2 regions of the Pseudomonas sp. StFLB209 genome follow, and region 1 is predicted to be linked to the other one. Evidence: riboswitches for the same ligand, from Rfam matches in the RefSeq annotation. Region 1 holds a riboswitch; the other holds the start of a gene.
What was found. Region 1 has a riboswitch for thiamine pyrophosphate ahead of PSCI_RS26230 (TenA family protein). Riboswitches for the same ligand answer to the same signal wherever they lie in the genome.
Positions count from the first base shown of each region.

Region 1 (5,053 bases):
GGCGTCACGGCCCATGGTCCAGGCGCCGAAGCTTTCGCCGATGTCGCAGTTTAAAAGTGGAGTGTTCATGGTGCGGGTTCCTGGGTGAAGGCATGGGGTGCTGGCATTGCTGTAGACCGGCAGGGAGATGATCCGCTTCAGTCGGGAAAGCGGACACTGTAATGCTGTTCGCTGCTGAAGCAGCTCCTACGGGGTAATGCCGATCAGTTAAGGAGGATAACTTGATTTTTCCTGCCTTATGCTGACGTGTGGGAGGGGCCGGCCGGCGCCTCCCACAATGACCGCCCTTAACCGATAGGCATTGCTCCTGCGGGGTTGCGACAGACCACAGGCTATTTTTCCCACTCGGCCTTGGGAATCAGCAAGCCGTGGTTACCGTTATAGGCAGCGCGCTTTGGCGATTCCCAGCCTGCCAGCAAGTCCGCGTCCAGGCGATAGATCTCCACCCCCAGCGGGCGGCACACGCTCAGCGGGTCCTGGGCATCCGGGCCCCACATCGGTAGCGACAGGTCACCACCCGGACAGGTCGACAGCGCGCACAGCAGGTCGATCTCGGCAAACAACTCCAGATAATCGCCTTTTTGCGCCGGGCAGGCTTTCATGAAGTACATGTCGTCATGGTTCAGCCCGGTGCACTGGAAGATGTTCAGCACGTCATGCACGTCGAATTCGGTCAGGCCGTGGGGCAGCACAGCGCGGGTCAGGTTGGAGTGGCAATGGTGATGAAAGTCTTCGCCGGTCAGCATGCGGTTCACATAAGGGTCGCAGCGGGTGCCGAGCAGATCGTGCAGGCGCCCGCCGTGTTCGTCGATACCGTAACCGGCCAAGCTGTCGTCGGTGATGGTCACCAGCGGCCGCAGAAACGGCAGGTTCGACCACAGCCGGTCATGGGTGCTCACATGGGCACCCTGCAACTGACGGGTACGCGCCGCCCACATCCGCTCGCGCGGGTCGTTGGCATTCCATACGTTGAAGTCGCCGACCTGCGGGCCGACCGGGGTGGTGATGCGAAACACATGACCGGCCGGCACCTTCCAGGCGCGACCGGTGCGGATCGGCACCTCGAACTGTTCGATCAGCGTGCGGCTGCCTGTGCTGTCACGAATGCGCTCATAAAACGGCTTGTCGACCTGCAACGCGGAGCCTTTGCTGACCTGGTAGGCGGCGGGGTAATCCTTGTACATGCTGGACCTCGGCGGACGGCTTGATTGTTCAACAATAATGTCTTTATTCGAAAAGCGATAACCATGCCATGTTTCGAGAGAGCCCCGGTTCACCAAGTGCTGGCAGGCAGATCGGTTCCATAGAGCGGTGCGACGTTACCAACTGCTACGTTGCGGTACGCGCAAGTGCAGATGAACCACGCCATTTGCCCAGCTGGATGACAACCAGTCTCATCTCCTGTATAGATGCTCACCACCAAGGGGAGCCCGGGCACGGGCTGAGAAATCGTTGATGCAGTGCGATGACCCTTCGAACCTGATCCGGATCATGCCGGCGAAGGGATGGTCCGATGCGCCGGAGCGCGGGCTTTTCACGAGTCTGCCAGCCGCCCATCAACTCCTGCCTTTACGCCGGCCTCAGTGTTTCCATCTTCACAGAGAGCCCAGCACCATGAGCGAGCGCTTTACCGAAACCCTGCGCCAACAGAGCGAACCTGACTGGTCTGCCACTGTGCAGCATCGCTTTGTCCAGCAACTGTGCAGCGGCACCCTCGACGATCAGGTCATGGGTCGTTACCTGATCCAGGACCATCGCTTTCTCGACAGCTTCCTGACCCTGCTCGGTGCCGCCATTGCCACGGCTGACAACTTCGAGTCGCGCCTGCGCCTGGGGCGTTTTGCCGGGATGATTTCGGGTGAGGAAAACACCTACTTCCTGCGCTGCTTCGAAGCCCTCGGCATCACCGAACCGCAGCGCCAGGACCCGCCTGATGCGCCGGCCACGGCGGGCTTCAAGGCAATCATGCGCGAAGCGGCGGCGACCCGTTCTTATGCGGCGGCGCTGGCGGTGCTCAACGTCGCCGAGTGGTCGTATCTGGACTGGGCGAGCAGGGCACAACAACCGTTGCCGCCGCGCTTTGTGCATGCTGAGTGGATCACCCTGCACGACAACCCGTTTTTCCGCGATTTCGTCGCATTCCTGCGCAGCGAACTGGACCGCGTCGGTCCCGCCGAGCAAACCGTCACCCGGGATTTCTTCCTGCGCGCGGTGCGCCTGGAGCGTGAGTTCTTCGACGCTGCTTACGCCACCGAGGCTTGAACCATGGATATCTTCGCCCGCCTGAAAACCGCGGCTTGCACCGAATGGCGCAGCTACGTGGAACACGCCTTCGTCCAGCAACTGGGCGCCGGCACCTTGCCCCAGGCTGCCTTTCGCCAGTACCTGATTCAGGATTACCTGTTCCTGATCCAGTTCGCCCGCGCCTGGGCGCTGGCCGCTTATAAAAGCCGCAGCATCGACGACATTCGTGCGGCCCAGGCCGGGCTGGCGGCGATTCTCAACGAGACCGAGCTGCACGTGCGCCTGTGCGACCGCTGGGGCATCAGCCGCCAGGTTATGGACGCCGCCCCCGAGCATCAGGCGACCGTGGCCTATACCCGTTACGTACTCGACTGCGGCGCCGCCGGTGACTTGCTGGAACTGCACGTCGCCCTGGCGCCGTGCGTGATTGGCTACGCAGAAATCGGCCGCGCCCTGGCGCCTCAGGGTGTCGACGCGTTGGGCGAGCATCCGTATGTCGACTGGATCGGTGAATACGCCAGCCAGGGTTATCAGCAGGTCGCGGCTGATGCCCGCCGTCACCTCGATCAATTGGCGGCGCGGAGCATGACCGAGCAGCGTTTTGCTCAATTGACCGGCATCTTTGCCACCGCCTCGCGGCTGGAAGCGGACTTCTGGCAAATGGGGCTGGAGGTACTGAAACACTGAAAATCGACAGGCGGTAGGCGGCGAGCGGGCGTATCACTCGTCTTTTTATAGATAGACGATGATCCAGGGGATCGACATGCTCGCTGAACCGGCCGCCCCTGCAACGGACCGGCAACCCTGGCAGAGCGCTGCCAATGTTGTCAGTGACACCCTGCGGATTCCCTTGGCCGCCAGGGCGCTGGGTGATGCCCTGTTTGCGCAAGTGGCCGTCAATGACCTGCATGCACGCCAGGCCTTGCCAAGCTGCCGCGAAAAGCCCCTTCCTTCAGGTGGGGGATGAAAGCGGCACCGCGAAGCGGTCATAGGGGTTAACATCCCTAAAACCGCCCCATCCTGTGTTTCATGACTGAAATGAAAGCGACCAAAACCCTCAAGGTTCGAGTGCGGGATAAGCACGCAGCGCAGCTGCGTGAAGCTTCTCGTGCTGTGAATTTTGTGTGGAACTACGTAAACGAGTTGAGCAGTCGCTCGATTCGTGAGCATGGTCGTTTTCTGTCGGCGTTCGACATTCACAAGTACACCAACGGGGCCGGCAAGGACCTGGGACTGCACAGCCAATCGGTGCAGGCTGTTGCCGACGAATATGTCACACGGCGCAAGCAGTTCAAAAAGCGCCAGCTCCGCTGGCGCTGCTCGGGCGGCGCTCGGCGCAGCCTGGGCTGGGTGCCCCTCAAGGCCGGCGCGGCTGTCTGGAAAAACGGCCAGGTCGTCTTCAACAGACAGCACTTCAAGGTCTGGGACAGCTACGGCCTGGCGGGCTTTAAATTCAGGTCCGGTAGCTTCAACGAGGACAGCCGTGGACGCTGGTATTTCAACGTCGTGGTCGAGGTCGATCGCCAGTTATCGCCAGGCCAGGATGCAGTGGGGATCGACCTCGGACTGAAAACCACGGCCACCTGCAGCGACGGTGATCGCCTTGAAAGCGGCAGGTTCTACCGGGATCTGGAGAGAGCCCTGGGCACGGCCCAGCGCGCCGGCAAGAAGGCCCGTGTGCGGGCGATTCACGCCAAAATTGCGAACCGCCGCAAGGATGCCCTGCACAAGTTCAGCAACGCGCTGGTCGCGCGTTGTGGCGTCATTGTGGTGGGCGATGTGAACTCACTGAAACTCGCGAAAACCAGGATGGCCAAGTCGGTGCTGGACGCCGGCTGGGGCCAATTGAAAACCATGCTGGAATACAAATGCGATCACGCAGGCACGGTTTTCAAGGTTGTTAGCGAGAGAAACACCACCCAAACCTGTTCGAGCTGCAAGCAATTGCCGGACTCGAGGCCGAGAGGTATCGCAGGGCTTGGAATAAGGGAATGGACTTGTTGTGGGTGCGGTGCCACCCACGACCGCGACGTCAACGCCGCAAAGAACATTCTCGCGCTCGGGCATGAGCGTCCAGTTGTGGGAATCCCCGCCCTTTAGGGCGGGGAGGATGTCAACACAATCAGAAAGCGCTGCTCGACCAGATCAACGAACAGACCCACAACGATGTGTTCGTCGCCTCTTACCAGATCTTCGAACTGCCCGATGATGGCCAGACCATCTCCCTGTGCAGTTGGACCCAAGGCGTACCCAGCCTGTTGCCCAAGACTGATCGGGTTGCACTGGTCGAGCCGGTCGCGGACGGTGAACCCAACGCCAAAGTCGTCGCCTGGCATGATGTCGAAGCGCAGTTGAGTGAATGGCTGGCGCTGGAAGAGGGCTATCCCGAGCGCTACCGCACGTTGGGCTTTCCGACAGCCGAGCAACTGGCGCGTTTGACGTCGGTGTGAGTTTTCTGTGTTGAATGGTTATGCCGCCCGTTAAAGGCCAGGCGTCTGCATCTTGATGCCAAAGCCCAATGCGGCGCTGCCGTGCATGGCGTCAATGTTGATCATCTATGCCCAGAGCTTCTGCAACCAGCGAGGCGGGTTCAGGGATCGCTAGAAATACCCGTCTGAACCCCCGTTGGCTCAGTCGACGATGAAGAGTCGGGCACCGGCAGTGGTGGAAGAGCGGTGTGCTTCTGCATTGTCGCCGACCTGATAGCTCATGCCCGGCAACAGGGTGAAGGTGCGGCCATCCTCCAGTTCGGTTTCCAACTGACCTTCAAGGCACAGCAGGATATGCCCTTTGCTGCACCAGTGGTCGG
Region 1 is NZ_AP014637.1:5,896,547-5,901,599, reverse strand. It holds gene PSCI_RS26240 (5-oxoprolinase subunit PxpA) at 1-69, opposite strand, end outside; gene PSCI_RS26235 (urea carboxylase-associated family protein) at 333-1,184, opposite strand; TPP riboswitch at 1,413-1,523, shown strand; gene PSCI_RS26230 (TenA family protein) at 1,615-2,262, shown strand; gene tenA (thiaminase II) at 2,266-2,931, shown strand; gene PSCI_RS26220 (hypothetical protein) at 3,008-3,211, shown strand; gene PSCI_RS26215 (RNA-guided endonuclease InsQ/TnpB family protein) at 3,283-4,344, shown strand; gene PSCI_RS26210 (hypothetical protein) at 4,413-4,694, shown strand; gene PSCI_RS26205 (DHCW motif cupin fold protein) at 4,875-5,053, opposite strand, start outside.

Region 2 (5,053 bases), 3.3 Mb from region 1:
TCAGGCTTCAGATAGCGCGCCAAATCCTGCAAGTCACCAGGGTTCAACGTCCCGGCCGCCTGCTTCAAGCGCAAGCTGTCGATGATGTAGTCATAGCGCGTGTTGTTGTAGTCACGCACCGACGCATACAACTGACGCTGGGCATCGAGCACATCGACGATATTACGGGTGCCCACTTGATAACCAATCTCCGTCGCTTCCAGCGCACTCTGGTTGGAGATGATCGACTGCTTGCGCGCCTGCACCTGTTCCACGTCGGTATTCACCGCACGATGCAGATTGCGGGTGTTCTCCACCACCTGGCGGCGCAGGCTTTCGCGGCGCTGTTCACTCTGGCTCAGGCGCGCATAGGCCTCCCGTACCTGGGAGCTGGTCAGACCGCCGCTGTACAGCGGGATATTGACCTGCAGACCCACTGTGCGTTGTTCGACATCGCCGCTGTAGTTGGTGCCCGTGTAATTGGGATTGGAAAACCCTTGCAGATCGTTATCGCCGCGTTGCCAGGTGGCGACAGCATCCACGGTTGGCGCATGCCCGGCTTTGCGCTGGCGCAGCGTCTGTTGTGCGGCATCGACGGCGTGATTACTGGCCAGCAGGTCGAGGTTTTGCAAGGCGGCGGTGTCGACCCAGGCCTTGGCGTCGTTGGGTGACGGCGGCAGCACCGGCAGGCTGTGAACAATGCCTTCGATCGCGCTGTATTGGCGATTGGTCAGCGTCACCAAGGCCTGGAAGGCATCGTCCACCTGACGCTGGGCGATCAGGCGGTTGGCCCGTGAGCTGTCGTAGCTGGCCTGGGATTGCAGCACATCGGTCTTGTCCGACAGGCCGACGTCAAAGCGCTCATTGGCCTGATCAAGCTGGCGCCGGAACGCCGACTCCTCGGCTTTGGCAGTCGCCAGATTGTCCTGGGCGCGCAAGACACCGAAATAGCTCTGCGCCGATTGCAGGATCAGGTTCTGTTCATTGGCTGACAGCTCCAGCGCTGCCTGTTCGTTGACCGCCTCGGCCGCCTGTAGCTGGAACCAGCGATCAGCGCGGAACAGCGGCTGGCTCAGGGTCGCCTGGTACAGGGTGCCGCTGCGGGTGGCGGTGGCCTTGGGCTGGTCGATGCTGGTGCGGGTGCTGCTGTTCTGGGCGCTGGCCGAGAGGTTGGGCAGCAGGCCGGCACGGGCCTGGGGTACGCCTTCGATACGCGCCTGGTAATCGGCACGGGCGGCGGCCAGATCGGCGTTGTTGTCCACTGCCTGCTGATAGACATTCACCAGCCCGGTCAACGCCGTCGGTGGTGCATCAGTGGCCCAGCTCGGGGCAATGCAGGCATACGACACGGCGAAGGCCAACGGCAATTTGCGCAGCATGGGCGTTCCTTTTCCAGAAGATGATCGCAGTCGGCGAGTGTAGAGCCAGATGTTCGGCGCAACAATCAGCTATTTCGGCCATTTCAGCCACTTATCGCAGGTGTTGCATTTGGGACTGGCGCTCGCTCCCGAGCCGGCATAGACTGGCGCCGTTCTTGTCGGGGTGCCTTGCTATGAGGCTGAGATCGGTTAAACCGGATCCCGTTGAACCTGATCAGGTTAACGCCTGCGTAGGGAACAAGATTGCTCGCTCCCGGCGAGTCCTCTTGAGTGTCGTCCGGGGTCGTGCGTTCAATATTTATGCACCACTTCGCGCCGCGTCACTCTGCGTCATTGCATGCATGACGCCCTCCGTCCGTTCAGGTCACTCCGACAATCAATCCGTGCAGGATGTCAGGAGAGACCGTGATGACGACAAGAAAAACCAATAACGCCCCCCATCTGAGTGAATCGGCCCAGGTCGACTCGGGTTCGGTCCAGCCTTTTACCCGTTCGCAGAAGATCTATGTTCAGGGCTCGCGCCCGGATATCCGCGTGCCGATGCGCGAGATCAGTCTGGACGTGACGCCTACCGATTTCGGCGGCGAGATCAACGCGCCGGTCACCGTCTACGATACCTCCGGGCCTTACACCGACCCCAATGTGATCATCGACGTGCGCAAGGGCCTGGCCGATGTGCGCTCGCCGTGGATCGAGTCGCGTAACGACACCGAGCGGCTGGGCGGTCTGAGCTCCAATTTCGGCCAGCAGCGCCTCAACGATGCCGAACTGACAGCCCTGCGGTTTGCCCATGTGAACAATCCGCGCCGCGCCAAGGCGGGCGCCAACGTCAGCCAGATGCACTATGCGCGCAAGGGCATCATTACCGCCGAGATGGAATACGTCGCCATCCGCGAAAACATGAAACTCCAGGAGGCCCGCGCCACCGGGCTGCTCAAGCAGCAGCACGCCGGGCACAGCTTCGGCGCCAGTATTCCCAAGGAAATCACTGCCGAATTCGTGCGTGAAGAAATCGCCCGCGGCCGGGCGATCATTCCGGCCAACATCAACCACGTCGAGCTGGAACCGATGATCATCGGCCGTAACTTCCTGGTGAAGATCAACGGCAACATTGGCAACAGTGCGCTGGGTTCGTCCATCGAAGAGGAAGTGGCCAAGCTGACCTGGGGCATCCGCTGGGGCTCGGACACGGTCATGGACCTGTCCACCGGCAAGCATATCCATGAAACCCGCGAGTGGATCATCCGCAACTCACCGGTGCCGATCGGCACCGTACCGATCTATCAGGCGCTGGAAAAGGTCGGTGGTATCGCCGAAGACCTGACCTGGGATTTGTTCCGCGACACCCTGATCGAGCAGGCCGAGCAGGGCGTGGACTACTTCACCATCCACGCCGGTGTGCTGCTGCGCTACGTGCCGATGACGGCCAAGCGGGTCACCGGTATCGTCAGCCGCGGCGGCTCGATCATGGCCAAGTGGTGCCTGGCGCATCACAAGGAAAACTTCCTCTACACGCACTTCGAAGACATCTGCGAAATCATGAAGGCCTACGACGTCAGCTTCTCGCTGGGCGACGGTCTGCGTCCGGGTTCGATTGCCGACGCCAACGACGCCGCGCAGTTCGGTGAGCTGGAAACCCTCGGCGAGCTGACCAAGGTCGCCTGGAAGCATGACGTGCAAACCATGATCGAAGGCCCTGGCCATGTGCCAATGCAGTTGATCAAGGAAAACATGGACAAGCAGCTGGAGTGCTGCGACGAGGCGCCGTTCTATACCCTCGGCCCGCTGACCACTGATATTGCGCCGGGTTACGACCACATCACCTCGGGCATCGGTGCGGCGATGATCGGCTGGTTCGGTTGCGCGATGCTCTGCTATGTCACCCCGAAGGAACACCTGGGCCTGCCGAACAAGGATGACGTGAAAACCGGGATCATCACCTACAAGATCGCCGCACATGCTGCCGACCTCGCCAAGGGCCACCCCGGCGCGCAGATCCGCGACAACGCACTGAGCAAGGCGCGCTTCGAATTCCGCTGGGAAGACCAGTTCAACCTCGGCCTGGACCCGGACACTGCGCGTGCCTATCACGACGAAACCTTGCCCAAGGAGTCGGCCAAGGTCGCGCATTTCTGCTCGATGTGCGGGCCGAAGTTCTGCTCGATGAAAATCACCCAGGAAGTGCGCGAATACGCCGCCAACCAGCGCATTGATGCGGTGGATGTCGCGGTGGAAGACGGCATGCGCGAACAGGCCGAACGCTTCAAACAGGAAGGCAGCCAGCTGTACCAGAAAGTGTAGGAGCGACCTTGGTCGCGAAGGCGTCTCTGACGGTGGTGATGGTGTATCGCCTGAACCGGCCCCTTCGCGAGCGAGCTCCTACCGTATTCCACTCTATTACCGAGCGTTAATGTGAACACACCTGGCACTTACTCCCCTGACCTGCCGGTCCCCGGCGACAAACGGGTTTTCGGCGGGCGCGATCTGTTTTCCCTGTGGTTTTCATTAGGGATCGGCCTGATGGTCCTGCAAGCGGGTGCCTTGCTGGCTCCGGGGTTGGGCATGGCCATGGCGCTACTGGCGATTGCGCTGGGCACGCTGATCGGCGTGCTGTTACTGGCCAGCGCCGGGGTGATTGGTACTGACACCGGGCTGTCGTCGATGGCGTCGCTCAAGCTCAGCCTGGGACGGCGTGGGGCGATGCTGCCGGCGGTTCTCAACCTGTTGCAACTGATTGGCTGGGGCTCGTTCGAGATCATCGTCATGCGCGATGCAGCCAGCCTGTTGGCCGGGCGCACCTTCGGCGCTGCGGGTCTTTGGAGCAGCCCACTGCTCTGGGCGCTGTTGTTCGGCGGCCTGGCAACGCTGCTGGCGGTCAGCGGGCCATTGACCTTCGTGCGCAAGATTCTGCGCCAATGGGGGATCTGGCTGCTGTTGGGAGCCTGCCTGTGGTTGACCTGGAACCTGTTGAGCAAGGCCGACCTGAGCGCGTTGTGGGCCAGGGCAGGGGATGGCTCGATGCCATTTGCCACCGGTCTGGACCTGGCGATTGCCATGCCGCTGTCGTGGCTACCGTTGATCGCCGACTATTCACGTTTTGGGCGTCGGGCCAAGCCAGTCTTTGTCGGCACGGTGCTGGGCTACTTCATCGGCAACTGCTGGCTGATGAGCCTGGGCGTGGCCTACACCCTGGCGTTCGCTGCCGACGGTGAAGCCAATGCATTGCTGTTGGCGCTGGCGGGCGCGGGGATGGGCATTCCGCTGCTGTTGGTGTTGCTCGACGAATCAGAGAAAGCCTTTGCCGATATTCATTCGGCGGCGGTGTCCAGTGCGATGTTGTCGGGGTTGAAGGTCGAACACCTGGCACTGGCAATCGGGGTACTGTGTACCTTGATTGCCTGTTTTGCGCCATTGGCACAGTACGAAGGCTTTCTGTTGCTGATCGGCTCGCTGTTCGCACCGCTGTTCGGCGTGGTGCTGGTCGATCATTTTATCGTCCGTCGCCGCCGTACGCCGGCTGCGCTGCCGGCGTTGTACGGTCTGAGCCTGCTGGCCTGGCTGGGCGGCGTCAGCACCTATCACTTGTTGGCCAATCTGTACCCGCAGGTGGGCGCCACGTTGCCCGCCCTGCTGGTTGCCGGTGCCCTGCTATTTTTGCTGGGGCGTGGTTTCAGCCGCGACCGGGGAACAGCTCG
Region 2 is NZ_AP014637.1:2,594,173-2,599,225, forward strand. It holds gene PSCI_RS11775 (TolC family outer membrane protein) at 1-1,358, opposite strand, end outside; TPP riboswitch at 1,508-1,612, shown strand; gene thiC (phosphomethylpyrimidine synthase ThiC) at 1,767-3,659, shown strand; gene cytX (putative hydroxymethylpyrimidine transporter CytX) at 3,771-5,053, shown strand, end outside; gene PSCI_RS11790 (RsiV family protein) at 5,029-5,053, opposite strand, start outside.
Region 2: another riboswitch for thiamine pyrophosphate. It lies ahead of thiC (phosphomethylpyrimidine synthase ThiC); the one in region 1 lies ahead of PSCI_RS26230 (TenA family protein).